3 regions of the Niveispirillum sp. genome follow, and region 1 is predicted to be linked to each of the others. Evidence: predicted binding sites of a transcription regulator. Region 1 holds the regulator's gene; each other region holds the start of a gene.
The links. Region 1 encodes LexA, which represses DNA repair genes until DNA is damaged. Its sites were predicted from a motif close to ATGTTCTANTTTGGTTC; they were not measured.
Positions count from the first base shown of each region.

Region 2: ACT6Q8_RS14355 (putative DNA modification/repair radical SAM protein) is a predicted target of LexA. The motif match lies at 2,685-2,701, and genes of this name have one in related genera.
Region 3: recA (recombinase RecA) is a predicted target of LexA. The motif match lies at 982-998, and genes of this name have one in related genera.

Region 1 covers NZ_JBQVOH010000002.1:419,333-426,463, reverse strand. The annotation lists gene ACT6Q8_RS07080 (GNAT family N-acetyltransferase) at 1-180, opposite strand, end outside; gene ACT6Q8_RS07075 (acylphosphatase) at 400-684, shown strand; gene ACT6Q8_RS07070 (hypothetical protein) at 712-936, opposite strand; gene lexA (transcriptional repressor LexA) at 1,040-1,786, opposite strand; partial or broken gene ACT6Q8_RS07060 (PAS domain-containing protein) at 2,159-3,280, shown strand; gene ACT6Q8_RS07055 (methyl-accepting chemotaxis protein) at 3,311-3,838, shown strand; gene ACT6Q8_RS07050 (molybdopterin molybdotransferase MoeA) at 3,851-5,050, opposite strand; gene moaC (cyclic pyranopterin monophosphate synthase MoaC) at 5,157-5,642, opposite strand; gene trpC (indole-3-glycerol phosphate synthase TrpC) at 5,639-6,457, opposite strand; gene trpD (anthranilate phosphoribosyltransferase) at 6,454-7,131, opposite strand, start outside.
Region 2 covers NZ_JBQVOH010000005.1:129,891-137,021, forward strand. The annotation lists gene ACT6Q8_RS14345 (AraC family transcriptional regulator) at 1-619, shown strand, start outside; gene ACT6Q8_RS14350 (TIGR03915 family putative DNA repair protein) at 595-1,425, opposite strand; gene ACT6Q8_RS14355 (putative DNA modification/repair radical SAM protein) at 1,422-2,657, opposite strand; gene ACT6Q8_RS14360 (sensor histidine kinase) at 2,761-4,011, opposite strand; gene ACT6Q8_RS14365 (LysR family transcriptional regulator) at 4,089-5,024, opposite strand; gene wrbA (NAD(P)H:quinone oxidoreductase) at 5,150-5,752, shown strand; gene ACT6Q8_RS14375 (pirin family protein) at 5,941-6,654, shown strand; gene ACT6Q8_RS14380 (DUF423 domain-containing protein) at 6,848-7,131, shown strand, end outside.
Region 3 covers NZ_JBQVOH010000001.1:779,072-786,202, forward strand. The annotation lists gene ACT6Q8_RS03745 (tetratricopeptide repeat protein) at 1-506, opposite strand, end outside; gene ACT6Q8_RS03750 (hypothetical protein) at 500-856, opposite strand; gene recA (recombinase RecA) at 1,085-2,161, shown strand; gene alaS (alanine--tRNA ligase) at 2,424-5,099, shown strand; gene ACT6Q8_RS03765 (ribose-phosphate pyrophosphokinase) at 5,207-6,139, opposite strand; gene ACT6Q8_RS03770 (CsbD family protein) at 6,462-6,641, opposite strand; gene ACT6Q8_RS03775 (class II glutamine amidotransferase) at 6,876-7,131, shown strand, end outside.

The sequences.
Region 1 (7,131 bases):
CCGTGGCGGCGCACCGGTCAGCAGCCCGCGCCAGCGCTTTTCATGGGTTGCCGTGGACAGGCCAACCAGATAACGGTCGGGCAGCATGCCGGGATAGGTGGATCGCCAGCTCTCGACATGCACATGCGCGATGCCGGGGGCATCGGATATAGTCGCGGGACGGATCAGGCTGGCGGTCATGCCCCCTCCGGATAGGTCATCCTGCTCTAAGCCGCACAGACTGTCGGCGCTGAGAGCAGGTCTTACAATCCCCCAAGGCGTCGCCGCCATTTGCAGTCACTCGAAAACCGGGCCGATCCATGCTGCCCCAGAAACGTGGACTTGGCGAGGGTGATTGACAAGTGCCGCCCGCTTGGGCTGGATAGGTCCAAAGAGAGCGAGACATTCATGACAAATCCCATGGAAGACAGGCGCGCCGTCAGCGTCATTGTGACGGGCCGTGTCCAGGGTGTCTGGTACCGCGGCTGGACCGTGGAACAGGCCCGTGCCCGGCAACTGGATGGCTGGGTCCGCAACCGCGCCGATGGCAGCGTGGAGGCCCTGTTTGCAGGCCAAAGCACCGATGTCGATGCCATGCTGGACGCCTGCTGGAAAGGCCCGCCCAACGCCATCGTCATCAATGTGAAGGTTGCGGAAAGCGCCGATCCCGGCCTGACCGGCTTTGATCAGCGCCCGACGGAATGAAGGGCAAGCGCCGCCACCGGGCGGCGCCTACCGTCCACCCAGACAGCCTTTTTCCACCGATTGCGCGGCCAGTTCCTGGAACCGGGACAGATAGCGGCCATCGGATGCCATGGCGGGATCGCGGATCGTATCGGCATTCAGTTGCCGCAGCTCATTATCAATGCGCTGACATGGGCTGGCGCAGGCCGAAAGCAGCACAAGCAAAGGTGCAAGCGGCAGCAGCCGCCAGGGTGACAGGGCCAGGACATGCATCGGGCAGCACCATTCCAGACAGGGACAACAATCCCCAATCTGGACGCGGCACCCGGCGAAACCGGGGCCGGCCCATGACCGGATTAAGGCGCGTGATGCCCGCTCAATACCGACGGATCAGGCCGACCAGACGGCCCTGCACATTGACGCGGTCAGAGCCGAAGACGCGGGTTTCATAATTGGGGTTAGCGGGTTCCAGGGCGATGGAATTGCCCTTGCGGCGCAGGCGCTTGAGGGTCACTTCCTGCTGATCGACCAGGGCCACCACGATGGTGCCATTCTCCGCCGTTTCGCAGCGCTGGATAATGACGGTATCTCCATCCAGGATGCCGGCCTCGATCATGCTGTCGCCGGCCACTTCCAGTGCGTAATGGTCACCCGCCGCCAGCATGGAGGCCGGGATGTCGATGGTCACCGAATTGTCGCGCATCGCCTCAATCGGCAGACCGGCAGCGATGCGGCCATAAAGCGGCAGGGCCACCGCTTCGGCATCGTTGCTGGCCTGACGACCGGGCAGGCTGTTGCGGAAATCGCCCTTGATGACGTTGGGCTTGAAACGTGGCGACACGTCCGACGCGGCGGGTGCCGGTGCGGATACCGGGGCGGCGGGCGCTACCTTGGCCTTGGGCATCGGCTTTTCCGGCAAGCGCAGCACCTCCAGCGCGCGGGCGCGGTGGGGCAGACGGCGGATGAAGCCACGCTCCTCCAGACCAGTGATAAGGCGGTGGATGCCGGATTTAGATTTCAGGCCCAGCGCATCCTTCATCTCGTCAAAAGAAGGCGAAACCCCGCCCTCGTTCAGGCGTTCATTGATGAAGAACAGCAGTTCCTGTTGCTTGCGCGTCAGCATGACATCCCCTCACCCGCGACGATGACCGCCCATCCGGCACCGTCATTGTGACCGACATCACTATAGAACAATAACGGAACGCCAAGCAATGTTCTATTTTGGTTCGCATCAGCTGCACGTTGCAGGATGGGGATCGGCCAAGCTGACTACAACCTTTCGGGATAATTATCCTTTGCTAATAATCACACTATTCCGAACGTTATATGGACATCACAGATAGTTCAGGTTAACAACCATCCCGATGAAGGCTAAGCGTCGATAACGTCTAATCCTTTAGGCCCTTTATAGATAAATCTCGTTGGTATTGCCGGTTTCGGGCCAAAACTCAGCTATAACCGACAATTCGAATTCTCAAATACGGGAAAAATCAGAATGTCTTTTTCATTTCGTAGCAATCAGGCTGCAAAACTCTCAGCCTTGCATAAAGCAATAGATATTTCTCAATGTATTATCGAATTTGATCCAACCGGCGTGATATTGGATGCCAACCAGAACTTTCTCGATGCGCTTGGATATTCCCTGGCCGATATCGTTAAAAAACACCATCGCATGTTCTTGAAAGTTAGCGATCACCAACAGCAAAGCTACAAGGATTTTTGGGATCATTTGGCACGCGGGGAGTTTCAATCGGGCGTGTTCCGCCGGATTGACCGGCAGGGCCGGGATGTCTGGATCCGCGCGACCTACAACCCTGTCCTGGACCGTGCCGGGCGGGTGATCCGGGTGGTGAAGCTGGCCAGTGACATCACAGACGCCGTTCACCGCAATGCCGACATGGCCGGCCAGATTGCCGCCATCAACCGCACCCAGGCCGTGATCGAGTTCACCCCGCAGGGGGAGGTCCTGACCGCGAACGAGAATTTCCTTAACGCGCTGGGCTATTCCCTGTCGGAGATCGAGGGAAAGCATCATCGACAGTTCATGCCGACAGAGGACCGGGAAACATCGGAGTATCGCCGTTTCTGGGAAAGGCTTGCCGCCGGTGAGTTCTTCGGGGGGGAATTCCGCCGTGTTCGGCGCAATGGCGGCGACATCTGGATCCAGGCCACCTACACCCCCATTCTGGATGCCGACGGCAATGTTGCCAAGGTCGTGAAGTTTGCGTCCGACATCACGGAACAGAAGCGCCTGAACAGCGACCGGGCCAGCCAGTTGAAGGCCATCTCCAAAAGTCAGGCGGTGATCGAGTTTACGCTGGACGGCACCATCATCGCCGCCAATGAGAATTTCCTGTCGGCACTCGGCTACCGGGCCGAGGAAATTGAAGGTCGCCACCATTCCCTGTTCATGCCGGAGGGGGAGCGGAACAGCGCCGACTACCGTGCCTTCTGGCAGAGGCTGGCCGAGGGGGAATATCAGGCGGGCGAGTTCCGTCGCCGCGCCAAGGACGGGCATGATGTCTGGATTCAGGCGTCCTATAACCCGATCCTGGGGCTGGATGGAAAGCCCTACAAGGTCGTGAAATATGCCACCGACGTGACGCGGCAGGTGCTGGCCCGGCAGCGCAGCGAATATGTGCGCGGCATGATGGAAAGCGTGGCCGCCGGGGCGGAGGAGATGAATGCCTCCATCCGCGAGATCGCCGACAGCATGCGCAAGTCACGCGACGAGGCAGAGGCCGCCAACCGCCGCGTTGATGACGCCGGCACGGTGACCGCGCGCCTGACCAACCTGTCGGACAGCATGGTCGATATCGTGAACCTGATCACCGGCATCACGGGGCAGATCAACCTGCTAGCCCTCAACGCCTCCATCGAGGCGGCGCGCGCCGGGGATGCCGGCAAGGGCTTCGCCGTCGTGGCGCAGGAGGTGAAAAGCCTGGCCACCCAGGCCCGCGCCGCCGCCGACCGCATCGCTGATGATATTGCCGGCCTGCGCGATACCGCCGGTCAAGTCGTCAGCACCCTGGGCAGCATTCAGGGTGCCATCGGGCAGGTGAATGACTATGTCGGCTCCATCGCCGTCGCCGTGGAACAGCAAAGTGCGGTAGCCGGCGAAATGTCGGCCAACATGAACCGCGCGGCGCAGGAGGCGGCGCGGATCGGGGCATAACCTCGTCCGCCGTTACAGCGCGTCCAGCGGCATCACCTGCACCCGGTCCCCGGCCTTGACCGGCGGGGCGTGAGGCGCGCGCAGGATCAGGCAATCGGCCCAGGCCAGACGGCTCAACATACCGCTATCCTGCTTGGGGAACGGTTCGGCGACCAGCCGCCCTTCACCGTCGGTCGACAGTTTGGCGCGGATGAAATCTGCGCGGCTGTCATTGGCGCCCATATCTCGGGCCAGCACCGCGTCTCGCACCTCATCATCGCTGGGCAGCCCCTGCATGGCCAGCAGCAGCGGGCGCAGGAAAAGCCAGGCGCAGACCAGGGCCGACACCGGATTGCCCGGCAGACCGATCATGGGCACGCCATGCATCTGCCCGAACATCAGTGGCTTGCCCGGCCGCATGGCGATTTTCCAGAAATCCAGCTCCAGTCCGGCGGCGCCTAAGACGGAGCGGACCAGATCATGCTCCCCCACCGACGCGCCGCCGATGGTGACCAGCAGGTCGGTGCCCGACGCGGCAGCCACCAGGGTGGACAGGCTGTCGGCGCTGTCACCCGCAATGCCAAGATCCACCGGCTCCCCACCCAACTGCCGCACCAGGGCGCAGAGCGCCAGCGAATTGGAACTGACGATCTGCCCCGCGGCCAGCGTATCGCCGGGCATCACCACCTCATCGCCGGTCGCCAGGATGGAGACACGCGGGCGCCGCCGCACGCGTAGCCAGGGCACGTTCATGGAGGCGGTAAGCGCCAGATCGCGCACCGTCAGGCGGCGCCCCACAGGCACACCGACATCCCCGACGCTGAAATCCTGCCCCGCCGGACGCACCCAACGGCCAGGCCCCCCACCGTCCCTTAACGTGACGGTGGCACCATGATCATCGGCATCCTCCTGCACCACCACCGTATCGGCCCCATCAGGCAGTGCCCCGCCCGTGAAGATGCGTACCGCCTGCCCCGGCCCGACCATGCCCGCGAAGGGCCGGCCCGCCGGCGCCTCCCCGATACGGGTCAGGGTAACGGGGAAGGCGCATATATCGGCGGTACGCACGGCCCAGCCATCCATTGCACTGACCGCCGTCGGCGGATGGGTGACGCGGGCGACGACATCGGCGGCCAGAACACGGCCCAACCCCTGGGTGATGGGCACCTGTTCAGCGGGCAACAGCTTCGCCGCCGCCAGGATGCGGGCGCGGGCCTCGGAAAGCGGGATCAAATCACAGGCTCCGTCTGTCGATGGACGCGACATATTGGGGCATATATCACGCCCTGCAACGGGGCAAGGGTGATGGAAAGGCGATATTTCGCCGATGGGGGGGCGGTCAGGCCCCCGCCCCCACATAGGTCCCGCTCTTCCCACCTTCCTTGTAGGACAGGTGAACGCCGCCGATCACCATGCCCTTATCGACTGCCTTGCACATGTCATAGATGGTGAGTGCGGCCACCGACACGGCGGTCAATGCCTCCATCTCCACACCGGTGCGGCCTTTCAGCTTCACCGTCGCCTCGATCTCCACCCTGGACCCGGCCTCGTCGATGGTGAAATCGACGGCGACCTTGGACAACATCAGGGGGTGGCAGAGCGGGATCAGGTCGGGCGTCTTCTTGGCCGCCATGATGCCGGCCAGCCGCGCCACGCCCAGCACGTCCCCCTTTTCCATGCCGCCATCGCGGATCAGGGAAAGGGTTTCCGGCTTCATGGCGATATGGCCGCGCGCGGTAGCGATGCGCACCGTTTCATCCTTGGCCGAAACATCGACCATGGCGGCGTTGCCAGCCTCATCAAAATGGGTGAGCGGGCTGTTCATGCCGCCTCGATCATGGGGGTGGAAAGCAAGGCCTTGGTCGCCGCCGTCACGTCCGGCTTGGCCATCAGGCTTTCACCGATCAGGAAGCGGCGGGCGCCGGCCTGGGCCAGACGGGTCAGGTCGGCGGGGCTGTGGATGCCGCTTTCGGCCACCAGATGCCGGCCCGCCGGCACCATGGCCGACAGGCGCTCCGTCGTCGCCAGATCGATGGCAAGCGTCTTGAGATTGCGGTTATTCACGCCCAGCAGGCCGCCCGGCAGCTTCAAGGCGCGTTCCATCTCCGCCTCGTCATGCACCTCCACCAGGACGTCCATGCCCAGTTCGACCGTGGCGTCATACAGCTCACGGGCCAGGACATCATCCAGGCAGGCCATGATCAGCAGGATGCAATCAGCGCCCAGCGCCCGGCTTTCCACGATCTGATAGGGATCGATCATGAAATCCTTGCGCAGCGCCGGCAGGTCCACCGCCGCCCGCGCCGCCACCAGGAACCCGTCATCACCCTGGAAATAGGGTACATCGGTCAACACCGACAGGCAGGTGGCGCCGGCGTCGCGGTAGGCGCGCGCCAGGGTTGGCGGGTCGAAATCCGCCCGGATCAGCCCCTTGGACGGGCTGGCCTTCTTGATCTCCGCGATCAGGGCCCAGCGGCCCGCCGCGACGGTGTTTTCCAGGGCCTTGGCAAAACCGCGCGGGGTGGCCTGCGCCTTGGCAAGGTCGGTCACCACGGATAGCGGGCGGGCCGCCTTGGCGCGGGCCACATGCTCGGCCTTATCGGCATTGATGCGGGCCAGGACGTCGGGTTGGCTGTTCATAGCGTCAACGGTGTGTTGGTGATGGAGACAAGCCGGTCCAGCGCCAGACTGGCCTGACCGGATGCGATACAATCGGCGGCCTTGGCCACGCCCACCCTAAGGTCGGGCACGGCATCGGCCACGACAAGGGCAGCAGCCGCATTCAGCAGCACGATGTCGCGATAAGGCCCTGTGGCACCCGACAGCACCGCGCGCAATGCGTCGGCATTTTCCTCCGGCGTGCCACCGCGAAGGTCGGCCAGGGTGACGCGGGTCAGGCCCGCCTGTTCCGGCGTCACCTCAAACCGCCGCACCTGCCCATCGCGCAGTTCGGCGACATGGGTGGGGCCAGTGGTCGTGATCTCGTCCAGCCCGTCGGCCCCCGACACCACCCAGGCGCGGGTGGAGCCCAGGTTGCGCAGCACCTGCGCCAGCGGTTCCACCCATTTGGCGTCATAGACGCCCATGAGCTGCCGCTGCGCCCCCGCCGGGTTGGACAGCGGGCCCATCAGGTTGAAGATGGTGCGCGTGCCCAGTTCCACCCGCGTCGGCCCGACATTGCGCATGGCGGTGTGGTGACGGGTGGCCAGCAGGAAGCCGATATTGGCGTCGAACAGTGCCCGCCTCACCAGCGTGAAATCGGCATCCAGATTGACGCCCAGCGCCGACAGCACATCCCCCGCCCCGGATTTGGA
Region 2 (7,131 bases), on a different contig from region 1:
CCCGGAAATCGTGCACGCCTGCAACCCGGTCAATGACCACCCCTGGTCCTACCGCATGCTGTATGTGGATACCGGCTGGCTGGCGTGTGTGCAGGGGCTGCCGGCGTTCCGGCCCTTTGGCGCCGTGATCAGCCGCGATCGCGATCTTTATGCCGACCTGATGGCCCTGTTCGATCTGCTGTTCGATGACGGGGTTGAGGTCGCGGACAAGGAAGCCGGAGCCTGCCGTTTCTTCTCATTCCTGGCGGAACGTGTGGATGGGGCCGGACTGCCCCTGACGGAAAGCCATGACGCCCTGGCGCGGGCTGCCGATTACATTACCCGTCACTGCACCCGTGATTTACGGGTGGAGGAGGTGGCGGCGGCGTCGGGCCTGTCCCCCTCCTATCTGATCCGGGCGTTCAAGGCGCGTTACGGCCTGACCCCGCATGCCTATCAGACCAATCAGCGTATCCGGGTGGGGCAGGCGGGGTTGCGGCGGGGAGAGGCCATTGTCGATGTGGCGCTGGATGCCGGATTTGCCGATCAGGCCCATTTCCAGCGGGTGTTCAAGGCGCATGTTGCCGCCACGCCGGGCCAGTATGGGCAGCAGGGTCAATCCCGTTCCCGCAGACGGTAATGGAAGGCTTTGGGCTGCGTCGCCTCACGCTCGATCATCTCCCGCATCCGATCTTCGGCCCCCGCGATCAGGTCGGGGATCAGGTCCGCCTCCGGCAGGTTCTTCCAGTATTTCTTGGGCATTTCCGACTGCATGGCCCGCACCTTCAACCGGGCCGGGTTGAAGATATGGGCGAAGTAGGTGCGCCAGAGATCGTCCGTATCGTCGATCAGGTCGGGCTTTTCCGAAGGTTCGTCGGATAGGGTCAGTTGCTGCCCGTCCCAGGCAGCCGATCCCTTGGGTGTGGCGATGATCCAGTCCATGTCGGTGAAGCGGCGTTGGAAAAAGCCGGCTGTGCGGCCCACGATGTAATTGTCCGGTTCAAACCAGGCGGCGAAGCGGCGGCGGCCATCCTGCGGCGGTCCCATTTCCTTGAACCGGACAAAGGCCTTCATCTTGTGCGCGTCGCGGCGGATGGCCTTGGTCAGGGTTTCCGCCCGCGCCACATCCGCATCCGACGGGTTGGACAGCAGCGCCTTTTCCCGCTGCACCCGCCACAGCAGACGGTACAGCAGGGCGAAGCGCGCCGGGTCGACATGGCAGATGACGGCATCGGCCAGGGTCAGGAAGGCGGCAGGCACCGTGGGTGCGGGCAGTGACGGGTCGGGCGGGGGCAGGGGATCGTCGGCCATGCCGAACAGGTCGGCCCCCGCATCCCGCACCCGCCATTCCACATCGCCCGGTCCCACCCCGGCCCGCAGCAGGGCGCGGGCCGCATCCCGCCATTCCGCCAAATCACCGCGTCCACGCAGGGACAGGCGGATCATCCGAACAGGCTCAACTGCTTGGGCTTGGGCGCGAACAGGTCGCGCAGATCGGTGCGGTCGGTCAGGCGCAGGGGTGACCAGCCCTCCGCCATGATGAAGGGCCGCACCTTGCGCACCCCCACGCCCAGCCGTTCCAGATCCTCCAGCCGCAGGTTCTTGTGCCGCCGCGCCGACAGGATGGAGGGCACGGACTTGGTGCCCAGGCCCGGCACGCGCAGCAGCATTTCCTTATCCGCCCGGTTTACATCCACCGGGAATCGGTCGCGGTTGGCCAGGGCCCAGGCCAGTTTCGGATCGATATCCAGCTCCAGATTGCCGTCTTCCCTGACCGACGTGATCTCCGCCACGTCGAACCCATAGAACCGGTAGAGCCAGTCCGCCTGATACAGCCGGTGTTCACGCATCAGGGGTGGGCGCGACAGGGGCAGGACGCTGGAGGCATCGGGAATGGGGCTGAAGGCCGAGTAATAGACGCGGCGCAGACGGAACCGGCTGTAGAGATTGGCGGACGAGCCCAGGATGGTGGCGTCGGTCGTGTTATCCACGCCCACGATCATCTGCGTGCTTTGTCCGCCCGGTGCGAAGCGGATGCGCCGCTTGGTCCGCAATGTTTGTTCCTTCGACGCCTCGATCCTGACCGACAAGTCCGACATGGAGCGGCGGATGCGGGCCGGATGCTTTTGCGGTGCAAACTGCTCGATGCTCTGATCGGTCGGCAGCTCGATATTGATCGACAGGCGGTCGGCATACAGCCCCGCCTCCTCGATCAGTTGCGGCGATGCCTCCGGGATGGTCTTCAGATGGATATAGCCGCGGAAATTATGGATCGTGCGCAGGTCCTTGGCCACGCGGACCAGTTGTTCCATTGTATAATCGGAAGAGCGGATGATGCCCGACGACAGGAACAGCCCCTCAATATAGTTGCGGCGATAGAATTCCAGGGTCAGCCAGACCACTTCGTCGGCCTTGAATCGCGCCCGCTCCACATTGCTGGACGACCGGTTCACGCAATAGACGCAGTCATAGATGCAGAAATTGGTCAGCAGGATCTTCAACAGCGAGATGCAGCGCCCGTCGGGTGCATAGGCGTGGCAGATGCCCATGCCTTCCGTCGATCCCAGCCCGCCGCTGGCCGACGAATCGCGCCGCTGGGTGCCGCTGGATGCACAGGACGCATCATATTTCGCGGCATCGGACAGTACGGCGAGACGTTGTTTCAGCGATTTGGCCATGGTCCGAACGGGCAGGGGGAAGGGATTTTGTTCATGATATGTTCGTGGATGTCCACGTCAACAATCTTGAACTATGCCCCCCGTCCTGAACGGCAAGGCACCCCTATCCGCGCCGGGGGAACAGGACCGTGAAGCAGGTGCCATCGCCCACCCGGCTGTCGACATCGATGCGCCCGCCCAGACGCTGCGTGACCAGATTATAGACCAGATGCAGGCCCAGGCCGGTGCCGCCCGCATCGCGCCTTGTCGTGAAGAACGGATCGAAGATGCGGGGCAGGGTGGCGGCGTCGATGCCGTTGCCATCATCGGCCACCGACAGCTCCGCCCACCCTGCCTGTGTTTCGGCGGGGCGCAGGCGGACCCGGATGGTCCCGCCATCCCCCCGACCCGTGAAGGCATGGGTCAAGGCGTTCATCACCAGATTGGTGACGATTTGCGCGATAGCGCCGGGCGTGCTGTCCACTTCCAGCCCTTCGACCAGATCGGCCTCCAGCCGGTGGGGAACGCGACGCAACTGCGGCTGCAAGCTGCGCAGCACCTCCCCCAGATAATCGCCCAGGTCGAAGCGGCGGACCTGATCGGTGGTCTGGTCCACGGCCACCTGCTTGAAGCTCTGCACCAGATCGGCGGCGCGGGTAATGTTGCCCAGCACAAAGCCCATCGCCTCCGTCGCGGAGGCCACGTAATCCTCCAGCAGGCTGCGGCGCAGGGACCCGTCGCGATAGGCGGCACCGAACCGTTCGGTATCCTGGGCAAAGGCTGTCGCCGCCGTGACCGCGACGCCTAGCGGCGTATTGATCTCATGCGCCACACCCGCCACCAGCCCGCCCAGGGCCGCCATCTTTTCCGCCTGGATCAGGTCGCGCTGCGTGGCGCGCAGCCGGTCCAGGGTGCGGGACATCTCCTCCGCCGTCAGGCGCATGACGTCGATGCCCTGGCCTAGCCCCATGGCCCGGCCATCGCCATCCACCAGGACGAAGCCACGGTGCAGGGCGTCGGGCTTCTGTTCCGCAATCAAGGCGTTCAGGGCTGATAGGCCGGTCTCCAGCGGCACCAGCAGCGGTTCCCGGTCGGCCAGATGTGTGACGGCGCGGCGGGCATAAAGGTCACGGCCATAACGCTGGGAGAAATGCAGAAGGAAGGTGGCGCGGTCGGCCAGCGCAAGCGGACGACCGCCCGCATCGGCCACGATCACGCCGGGCAGGGTAGGGTCAGCCTGGAACAGTTCGGCCACGCTGCCGCAGCGTGTTTGTTCCGGCACCGACGGTACGGTGCGGCACAGCCGTGCGGCTGTCCAGGCCGCGTCCGTCATCTCCCCGCCTGCTGCCGGGTCCTTGTCCCTGTCCCGGTCCAACCATTCCCCCGCTGCTGGGATCGTGTTCGGGTGTGATGCCAGAAAGCCATGACGGATTCGTGACGGGCGCGCTACCCTCAACCGCCCTTCATCACCGTCAGGGCAGCATCCCAGTAAGGGACCGGCCCGAACCGGCCCGCCAGAAAATCCACAAAGGCCCTGACCTTGGGGCTGAGATGGCGGTTGGCGGGATAGACGGCGTGGGCGGCCAGCGGGCTGGGCAGCCAAGCATCCAGCAAGGGGATCAGCCGTCCCGCCGCCAGCGCATCGCCCACGATGAAGGTGGGCAGCAGCACCAGCCCCTGGCCGTGCAGCGCCGCCTCGCGCAGCGCGTCACCATTATTGGCGCGCAGCCGCCCCTTCAGACGCACATTCTGCGTCTCCTCCGATCCAGGTGCGGTGCGGAAAGTCCATTGATCCGGGTTCTGGACATTGGTGTAGATCAGGCAATCATGATCGGCGATGTCGGCGGGGCTTTGCGGCGTGCCGCGCCGGGCCAGGTAATCGGGGCTGGCGCAGATCACGGCGCGCACGGGAAAAAGGCGGCGGGCCACCAGCGAACTGTCCTTCAGCCGCCCGATGCGCACCGCCAGATCATAACCTTCCTCCACCAGATCGACGAACCGGTCGGACAGGTCCATATCCACGATGACTTCCGGGTACAGGCCCATGAAATCGGCAATGGCGCCTGACAGGTGGACAAAGCCGAACGACATGGGGGCGGCCAGTTTCAGGACACCGCGCGGGGCCGCATGCTGGCTGGCCACCGACCGTTCCGCCTCCTCCAGCGCGTCCAGCGCCTGGGTGACGCGTGCATAGAAGCCCTCGCCCACCTGGGTCAGGCTGATATGGCGGGTGGTGCGGTTGAACAGGCGGGCACCCAGACGCGCCTCCAACTCCCCGATGCGGCGGCTGGCGGCGGATTTCGACAAGCCCAGCTTTTCAGCGGCCCTTGTGAAGCTGCGCCCCTCCGCCACCAGCGTGAACAGCCGCAGATCCTCAAGCCTGTCCATTTTGGCCCCCATGATTGTCCCGCCCAGCGGGACAAAGCTGTTCGAAATTGGACCATTATCGGGAATGATGCAACCGCCTATCTTTCTCTCAACAGCGCAACACACCGCACCTTATGGAGAGCGAAATGAGCAAGGTTCTGGTCCTCTATTATTCCTCCTACGGCCATATCGAGACGATGGCCAAGGCCGTTGCCGAGGGTGCGGCCTCTGTCGCCGGCACCGAAGTGGTGGTCAAGCGCGTGCCGGAGCTGATCCCGGAAGAGGTTGCCAAGCGGTCTGGCATCAAGCTGGAACAGGATGCCGCCGTCGCCACCGTGGACGAGCTGCCGAACTATGACGCCATCATTTTCGGCACGCCCACCCGCTTTGGCATGATGGCCAGCCAGATGCGCAACTTCCTGGACCAGACCGGCGGTCTGTGGGCCAAGGGTGCGCTGATCGGCAAGGTCGGCTCGGTCTTCGTGTCAACGGCGACCCAGCATGGCGGTCAGGAGGCGACCCTGCTGTCCTTCCACACCAGCCTGCTGCACCATGGCATGGTCATCGCTGGATTGCCCTACAGCTTCGGCGGTCAGACCCGCCTGGACGAGGTGACGGGCGGCAGCCCCTATGGCGCCACCACCATCGCCGGCGGCGACGGTTCCCGCCAGCCGTCGGAGAATGAGCTGGAAGGTGCGCGCTTCCAGGGTGCCCATGTGGCCCGTCTGGCGGCAAAGCTGTCGGCCTAACGCCTGTCCCTCAAACGCCGGGCGCCGTCGTCCGGCGGCTTGGCTCACGGCGCATGTGCGCCGGGCCGGCAGTCGCCGGCCTCCGATGGTCATGGGGTCATGACCATCGGGTTTTATTCCATGACCGTAACGGTCCTTGCAGCGTTGCCAGTCCGGGGCGCTGCCGGGAGCCATCAAGGAGAAGTGTCATGATCGAACATCGCCCCTTCGCCGGCCTGGGTAAGGCCAACCATGGCTGGCTGCGCGCCAATTTCCACTTCAGCTTTGCCGGCTATCACAATCCGTCGCGGGTCCATTGGGGACCGTTGCGGGTGTGGAACGATGATACCATCGACAGCAATACCGGCTTTGACCCGCATCCCCATCAGGATATGGAAATCATCACCTATGTTCGCAAGGGCGCCATCACGCACCAGGATTTCCTGGGTAATGAGGGCCGCACGGAAGCGGGCGATGTGCAGGTGATGTCGGCGGGCACCGGCATCGTGCATGCCGAATATAACCGCGAACCGGGAGAAACCACCCTGTTCCAGATCTGGATCATCCCCAACAAGCGTGGCGTGAAGCCGCGCTGGGAAGCCGCGAAGTTCCCCAAGGGCACCGATGCCCAGGGCCAGCTGCGCGTCCTGGCATCGGGCCGGGATCAGGATAAGGACAGCGGTGCGCTCTATATTCACCAGGATGCTGCACTTTTGGGTGGAACCTTGCCGGCGGGTACGGTGTTGACCCATCGGTTGGGTGATCGGCTGGCCTATCTGGTCCCCGCCCGGGGCAAGGTGAAGGTCAATGGCCTGACCCTTGATGCCCGCGACGGCGCCGCGGTGAAGGACGAAGAAGTCCTCACCATCGAGGTGCTGGAAGAGGCCGAACTGATCCTCGCTGATCTGCCGCGTGCGGCCTGATCGGCAGGGTCCACCATACCGGGGCCGGCTCCCCCATCCCCCTGAAGGCCGGTCCCGGTTTCAAAGGGCGGCGTCCTCCCCCCGGACGCCGCCCGTTTTATTTTGGGCACTATGCTGCGCGCATCCGTCCCCTTGGCGGCGGGGGCGGTTGATGCCAGTTATCGGTGCAGGATAACGCCAAGGAACCATCCCCGTGACCCATCCCGACAGTCCCGCCCCGCCCGCCGGTGACCCCGTGGCTGCCCGCCTGATGCTGCTGGCCGGCCTGTTCGGGGCGGTTGCGGTGGCGGCGGGGGCCTTTGCCAGCCATGGGCTGTCGGCGGTGCGGGATGCGCATGCGGTCGACCTGTGGAAAACGGCCAGCCAGTATCAGATGGTCCACGCCCTGGCCATCCTGGTGCTGGCCCCGCTGCGACGTGCCCTGCCGGGTCAGACGCGGTGGCTGGCGGCGGCGGGCCTGTGCTTTGCCGTCGGCTG
Region 3 (7,131 bases), on a different contig from region 1:
ACGGACCAGCGGTGATGATAGTCCCGGAACCCTTCATCCCAACGGCCCAGCCGCAGCAGGGCCAGGGCGCGGCCCAGTTTTGCTGACGGGTCGTCCGGCGTGATCGACAGGCAGCGTTCGAACGCCGCCAGGGCGCCGGCCGCATCGCCCGTCACCCGCCGCCACAGGCCGGTATCCCGCCAGACATAGGCTTGATTGGCACCCTGTTCCTGCGCCACGGCCAGATGCATGCCGGCATCGGCCTCCCGCCCCGTATGCAGCAGCAGATTGGCCAGGGCGCAGCGCGCGGGCACCAGCCGGGGCGCCACCGCCACCGCGCGCAGCAGCAGGGCTTCGGCCTGCTCCACCTGCCCGGTGCGGCGCGCGGCATCCCCCAGGGTCAGCAAGGCGACCACATGGTCGGGGTCGATATCCAGAACCTGCCGCCACCCTGTAAGGGCCGCCGCCTCGTCTCCCCGGTCCGCCGCCTTTTCCGCCGCCTGGACCAGATCCGCCACGCTCACCATTGTTTCTCCGTCAGGGTCGGCTTGCCCTGTACCGTGCTGCTGGTCGCCTCCGGCATGCGAACCAGACGGTCGCTGCGGATGACGGGAAGGGGATCGGGATCATAGATGGCTTTCAGGCGGCGGTATTCCTCATAATGGAATTCCTGCTGTTCCTGAAAATCCGGCTCCCCGTTGCGCCGGCCCGTAACGATCACTTCCTGTTCCATCGGAGGGCTGCCAGGGGGCGGGCTGTCGGGTTTCTTGGCCTGCGCCGGGGGATTGGCATTCTGGGCCCCTGCCGGTGGGCAGAACAGTGCCAGTGCCAGCAGGGCCAGACAGAACAGCCCGCGATTCCCGTTCGTGATGATCATGATGCGCACCGGTGGACGGCCATGAAGGGGACCATCATACGGGATTCCCTGCCGTTTCGCACATGAACTTTGTTCATATTTGCGTGGCGCCCCGTTCTCCCTCTGGAAACGCAATGGCAGAAAGTGAACATAGTGAGAACATTTGCGCTTGGAGAATGAGAACAAAAAATGTACAACAGGTGCAGTTGAACGGGCATGCACATCCGTGCGAGAAGGAAGGGGACAATAATGTCGGCAGCTCCACTCCGTCTGGTTGAAACACCCATGGACAAACAAAAAGCTCTGGATGCGGCTCTTGGCCAGATCGAACGCGCGTTCGGCAAGGGCTCCATCATGAAGCTCGGCGCCAAAGAGGCATTGACAGAGACGGAGGTGGTTTCCACCGGCTCCCTGGGCCTCGATATCGCGCTGGGCATTGGCGGCCTTCCGCGGGGCCGTATCATCGAAATCTACGGGCCGGAAAGCTCGGGCAAGACGACGCTCGCCCTGCACGCCATCGCCCAGGCACAGAAGAATGGCGGCGTCTGCGCCTTCGTCGATGCCGAACACGCGCTCGACCCCTCCTATGCCCGCAAGCTGGGCGTGGATGTGGACGAGCTGCTGATCTCGCAGCCCGATGCCGGTGAACAGGCGCTGGAAATCGCCGACACGCTGGTGCGTTCCGGCGCCATCGACGTGCTGGTGGTGGACTCGGTGGCAGCCCTGGTGCCGCGCGCCGAACTGGAAGGCGAAATGGGCGACAGCCATGTCGGCCTGCATGCCCGCCTCATGAGCCAGGCTCTGCGCAAGCTGACCAGCTCCATCTCCAAGTCGCGCTGTCTGGTGATCTTCATCAACCAGATCCGTCTGAAGATCGGTGTGATGTTCGGCAACCCGGAAACTACGACGGGCGGCAACGCGCTGAAATTCTACGCCTCCGTCCGCCTGGATATCCGCCGCATCGGCGCCATCAAGGACCGGGAGACGGTGACCGGCAACCAGACCCGCGTGAAGGTGGTGAAGAACAAGATGGCGCCGCCCTTCCGCGTCGTCGAATTCGACATCATGTATGGCGAGGGCGTGTCCAAGGTCGGCGAACTGCTCGACCTCGGCATTCAGGCCGGTGTGGTCGACAAGTCGGGCTCCTGGTTCTCCTATGACGGGCAGCGCATCGGTCAGGGACGTGAAAACGCCAAGACCTTCCTGCGCACCAACCCTGCCGTGGCCGACAGCATCGAACAGAAGATCCGCGCGAATGCCGGCATCGTGGCGGGCGCCATGATGGGCACGCCGGAAACCGATGGCGACGCGTCCGCCCCGGAGTGATCCTGGATCGCATGGCAATGCACGTTCAGCAGGGGAGGCGGGAAACCGCCTCCCTTTTGCTTTTCGGGGCGCCCTGATCCCGGCTGCCCCGTGCAACACCCCCTGTTTTTGTGATGCATCATGTTGCACCTGGCCGCTGTTGGACCGTTTTTGCCCCCCAACATGGCCCCCATGGGCAGGCGGGCATGGACAGGGCGGCACTGGCCACGGTAAAACCCACACCCCATATTGTCGCGACCCAAGCAGCTGCCAGGCCGTCCCCATGTCCAAGAAGACCGTCAACGAAATCCGTTCCACCTTCCTCGACTATTTCGGGAAGAACGGCCACGCCATTGTCGACAGCTCGCCGCTGGTCCCGCGCAATGACCCGACGCTGATGTTCACGAATGCCGGCATGGTGCAGTTCAAGAACGTCTTCACGGGCCAGGAACTGCGCCCCTATAACCGCGCCACCACCTCGCAGAAATGCGTGCGCGCGGGCGGCAAGCATAACGACCTGGACAATGTCGGCTTCACGGCGCGCCATCACACTTTCTTCGAAATGCTGGGGAACTTCTCCTTCGGCGATTATTTCAAGGCCGACGCGATCGAGCTGGCCTGGAACCTGATCACCAAGGAATTCGGCATCTCCCCGCACAAGCTGACGACCACCGTCTTCCACAATGATGACGAGGCGTTTGACCTGTGGAAGAAGATCGCCGGCCTGCCGGATGACCGCATCATCCGCATCCCGACGTCCGATAATTTCTGGATGATGGGCGATACCGGCCCCTGCGGCCCCTGCTCGGAAATCTTCTACGATCATGGCGACAAGATCGCGGGTGGCCCGCCGGGCAGCCCGGACCAGGATGGTGACCGCTTCATCGAGATCTGGAATCTCGTGTTCATGCAGTATGAACAGCTGCCGTCCAAGGATGGCGGGTATGAGCGCGTACCCCTGCCCAAGCCCTCCATCGATACCGGCATGGGCATGGAGCGTCTGGCCGCCGTCATGCAGGGTGTCCACGACAATTATGATATCGACCTGTTCCAGGGCCTGCTGGAGGCCTCGGTGGAGGCGACGGGCGCGTCGTTGAAGGGGCCGCAGGCCACCTCGCACCGCGTCATCGCCGACCATCTGCGCTCCTGCTCCTTCCTGATCGCCGATGGCGTCATGCCGTCGAACGAGGGGCGTGGGTACGTTCTGCGCCGCATCATGCGCCGTGCCATGCGTCACGCCCACATGCTGGGTGCCAAGGACCCGGTGATGCACCGTCTGGTGCCGGCCCTGGTGCGGGAGATGGGCGGCCATTATGCTGAACTGGTCCGCGCCCAGGCGCTGATCACTGAAACGCTGCGCCTGGAAGAAACCCGCTTCAAGCAGACGCTGGACCGTGGCCTGAAGCTGCTGGACGAGGCGGAGGCGCCACTGGCCGAAGGTCAGGCCCTGCCCGGCAATGTCGCTTTCACGCTCTATGACACCTACGGCTTCCCGCTGGACCTGACCCAGGACGTGCTGCGTACCCGCAACCGTCCGGTGGATGTGGATGGCTTCAACGCCGCCATGGAAGAACAGCGCAAGAAGGCGCGTGCCGCCTGGGCTGGCTCGGGTGAGGCCGCGACGGAGCGCGTCTGGTTCGAACTGAAGGACGAGGTCGGGGCGACCGAATTCCTGGGCTATGACACCGAGGCCGCCGAGGGAGCGGTGACCGCCATCCTGGACAAGGATGGCAACCGCGTCACCAGCGCCGCCGAGGGGGCGGAGGTCCTGGTCATCGTCAACCAGACCCCGTTCTATGGCGAAAGCGGCGGTCAGGTCGGCGATGCCGGCCAGATGATCTCTGCCAAGGGTGCCGAAGTCACCGTCCGCGATGTGCAGAAGAAGCTGGGCGCGGTCTTCGCCCATGTCGGCACCGTGACCAAGGGCATCCTGGCCGTTGGCGATGCGGTCGAACTGAAGGTTGACGGCAGCCGCCGTGGCGCCATCCGCGCCAACCACAGCGCCACCCACCTGCTGCATGAGGCGCTGCGCCGCCGTCTGGGTGACCATGTCACGCAGAAGGGCTCTCTGGTTTCCGCCGACCGTCTGCGGTTCGACATTTCCCAGCCGACTCCGCTGGCCGCCAATGACGTGGCCGATGTTGAGGCGGCGGTGAATGCCCGCATCCGTGGCAATAGCGAGGTTACCACCCGCCTGATGACCCCCGATGCCGCCATCGCCGTCGGCGCCATGGCCCTGTTCGGGGAAAAGTATGGCGAGGAGGTGCGCGTCGTCTCTATGGGCGGCGTGGACGAGGCCGGGAACAAGGAATTCTCCGTCGAACTGTGCGGTGGCACCCATGTCCGCCGTACCGGCGATATCGGTCTGTTCAAGATCGTGTCCGAAGGGGCCGTGGCCGCCGGCATCCGCCGTATCGAGGCGCTGACCGGTGCCGGTGCGCTGGCCTATCTGGAACAACAGGAAGGCCGTCTGCTGGATACCGCCCAGGCGCTGAAGGTGCCGGCGGGTGAGGTGGTGGCCAAGGTCACCAGCCTGCTGGACGAACGCCGCAAGATGGAAAAGGAACTGGCCGATCTGCGCCGTCAGGTGGCGCTGGGCGGCGGTGGTTCCGGCGGGGCCGCAGAGGTCAAGCAGATCAACGGTCTGGGCTTCATCGGTCGCGTCGTTGCCGACCTGCCGGCCAAGGACCTGAAGCCCTTTGCCGATGAGTTGAAGAAGCAGGTGGGCACCGGCGTTGTCGTCGCCATCGCGGTGGCCGACGGCAAGGCGTCGGTCGTGGTTGGCGTCACCGAGGATGCGGTGGCCAAGGCCAGCGCTGTCGATCTGGTCCGCGTCGCGGCTGCGGCCCTGGGCGGCAAGGGCGGCGGTGGCCGTCCCGACATGGCCCAGGCCGGCGGCCCCGACGGCGACAAGGCCGCCGATGCCATCGCCGCGGTGGAAGCGGCACTGGCGGGTTGAGAAAGGGCGATGGCGGCGGAAATCCCAAAGTTTTCCGCCGCCTTATCCCAGAAACAAAAACGGCGCCGGGGATACCGGCGCCGTTTTTGTTTTGATCGGGTCAGGGATCAAACGAACAGGCTGGACACCGAACGCTCATTGCTGATCCGGTCGATGGCGTCGGCCATCAGGCGGGCGATGGAGCGCTGACGGATGTTGGTGGCCTGCTTCACCGCGTCGGTCGCCACGATGCTGTCGGTGATCACCAGCTCGTCCAGGGGGGAGGCGGTGACGCGGGCAACGGCGCCGCCGGACAGAACGCCGTGGGTGACATAGGCACGCACGGAGGTAGCGCCACGGGCCTTCAACGCTTCGGCGGCGTTGCAGAGCGTACCGGCGCTGTCCACGATATCGTCGATCAGGATGCAGTCGCGGCCCGACACGTCACCGATGACATTCATCACCTCCGACACGCCGGCGCGTTCACGCCGCTTGTCGATGATGGCCAGATCGGCCTCTAGACGGCTGGCGATGGCACGGGCGCGGACCACGCCGCCCACGTCGGGCGACACGACCATCAGCTTGCCATGGCCGACATGTTCCTGGATGTCTTTGGTGAATTCACCGCCGGCCACCAGATTATCGACGGGGATGTCGAAGAAGCCCTGAATCTGACCCGCATGGAGGTCCATGGTCAGCACGCGGTTGGCGCCGGCCGTGGTGATCAGGTTGGCCACCAGCTTGGCCGAAATCGGCGTGCGGGGGCCGGTCTTGCGATCCTGACGGGCATAGCCGTAATAGGGAACCACGGCGGTGATGCGGCGGGCCGAACCCCGGCGCAGCGCGTCGATGATGACCAGCAATTCCATCAGATGGTCATTTGCCGGCTTCGACGTCGACTGGATCACGAACACATCCTCGCCGCGGACATTCTCGTTGATCTCAACGAAAATCTCATTATCGGCGAAGCGGCGGATCGATGCCTTGGTCAGCGGGACCTCAAGGCAGGTCGAAATGGCTTCAGCCAGCGGCTGATTGCTGTTACCGGCGATCAGCTTCATGGTCGTGCTGCCCGTCTTTGGTGGAAAACCAGGGGTGAGCGGTGCCGACCCGAGGGGCGACACCGAACCTTCACAAAGGCGGGCGCACCATAACGCCGGCCCCCCTGCCTGTAAACGCCGCGACCGTTGCAGCCTACAACGGTGTGACAGGCGGCCACGACATGGGCGGAGGGGGGCCGGGACAGGAAAAGCGGGTATTATACCAGCGGCCTTTGATCCCGACGGGTCGGGATCAAAGGCTTCGGCGGCATGGGCCGCCGCCGCGCCAGTCGGCGCGGATACTAACGCTCAAGAGCCTTGACCGTTAGTATTGGGGCAGGTGTCAGCGGGTGGCGTCGCGCACCGCATCCTTCAGGTGGCCTTTCACCTGCTGGGCCTTGCCCTTGGCCTGATCGGCATGGCCTTCCAGCTCCAGGGCCGGATCGTCGGTGGCCTTGCCGATCCCCTTCTTTACCGCACCCTTGGCTTCGTTCAACTTGCCCTTAATAGTATCGGTGTTCATGGAATTCTCCTCGGATCTTGTTGGGCCGCCCGATCAGGCGGCTCCGATGCAAACAACAGCGGGGAGGGGGTTTGGTTGCAGACGGCCCATGAAAGGTCACAGGCGGGGGCGTTTCGAACGATGTTCAAAATGCCATGGCTTTGCCCTTGTTCCGCCATGGGGGACTGATTTAACAGTAGACAGGCCGTGGTTCGGGGCCTGATCTGTTTGCCGGACCTATATAAGGTGGTTTCGATGTGCCGTTGGCTGGCCTATGCCGGTATTCCCATCGTGATGGACACGCTGCTGTTCCAGCCCTGCAATTCGCTGATCCGGCAGTCGCTGTCGGCCCAGCGCAGCGTGGCGCCCACCAATGGCGACGGATTCGGCCTCGGTTGGTACGGGGACATGACCAAGCCTGGGCTTTACCGCGATACGATGCCGGCCTGGTCGGATGCCAATCTGCGCTCGCTGGCCGAACAGATTCGCTCGCCCCTGTTCTTTGCGCATG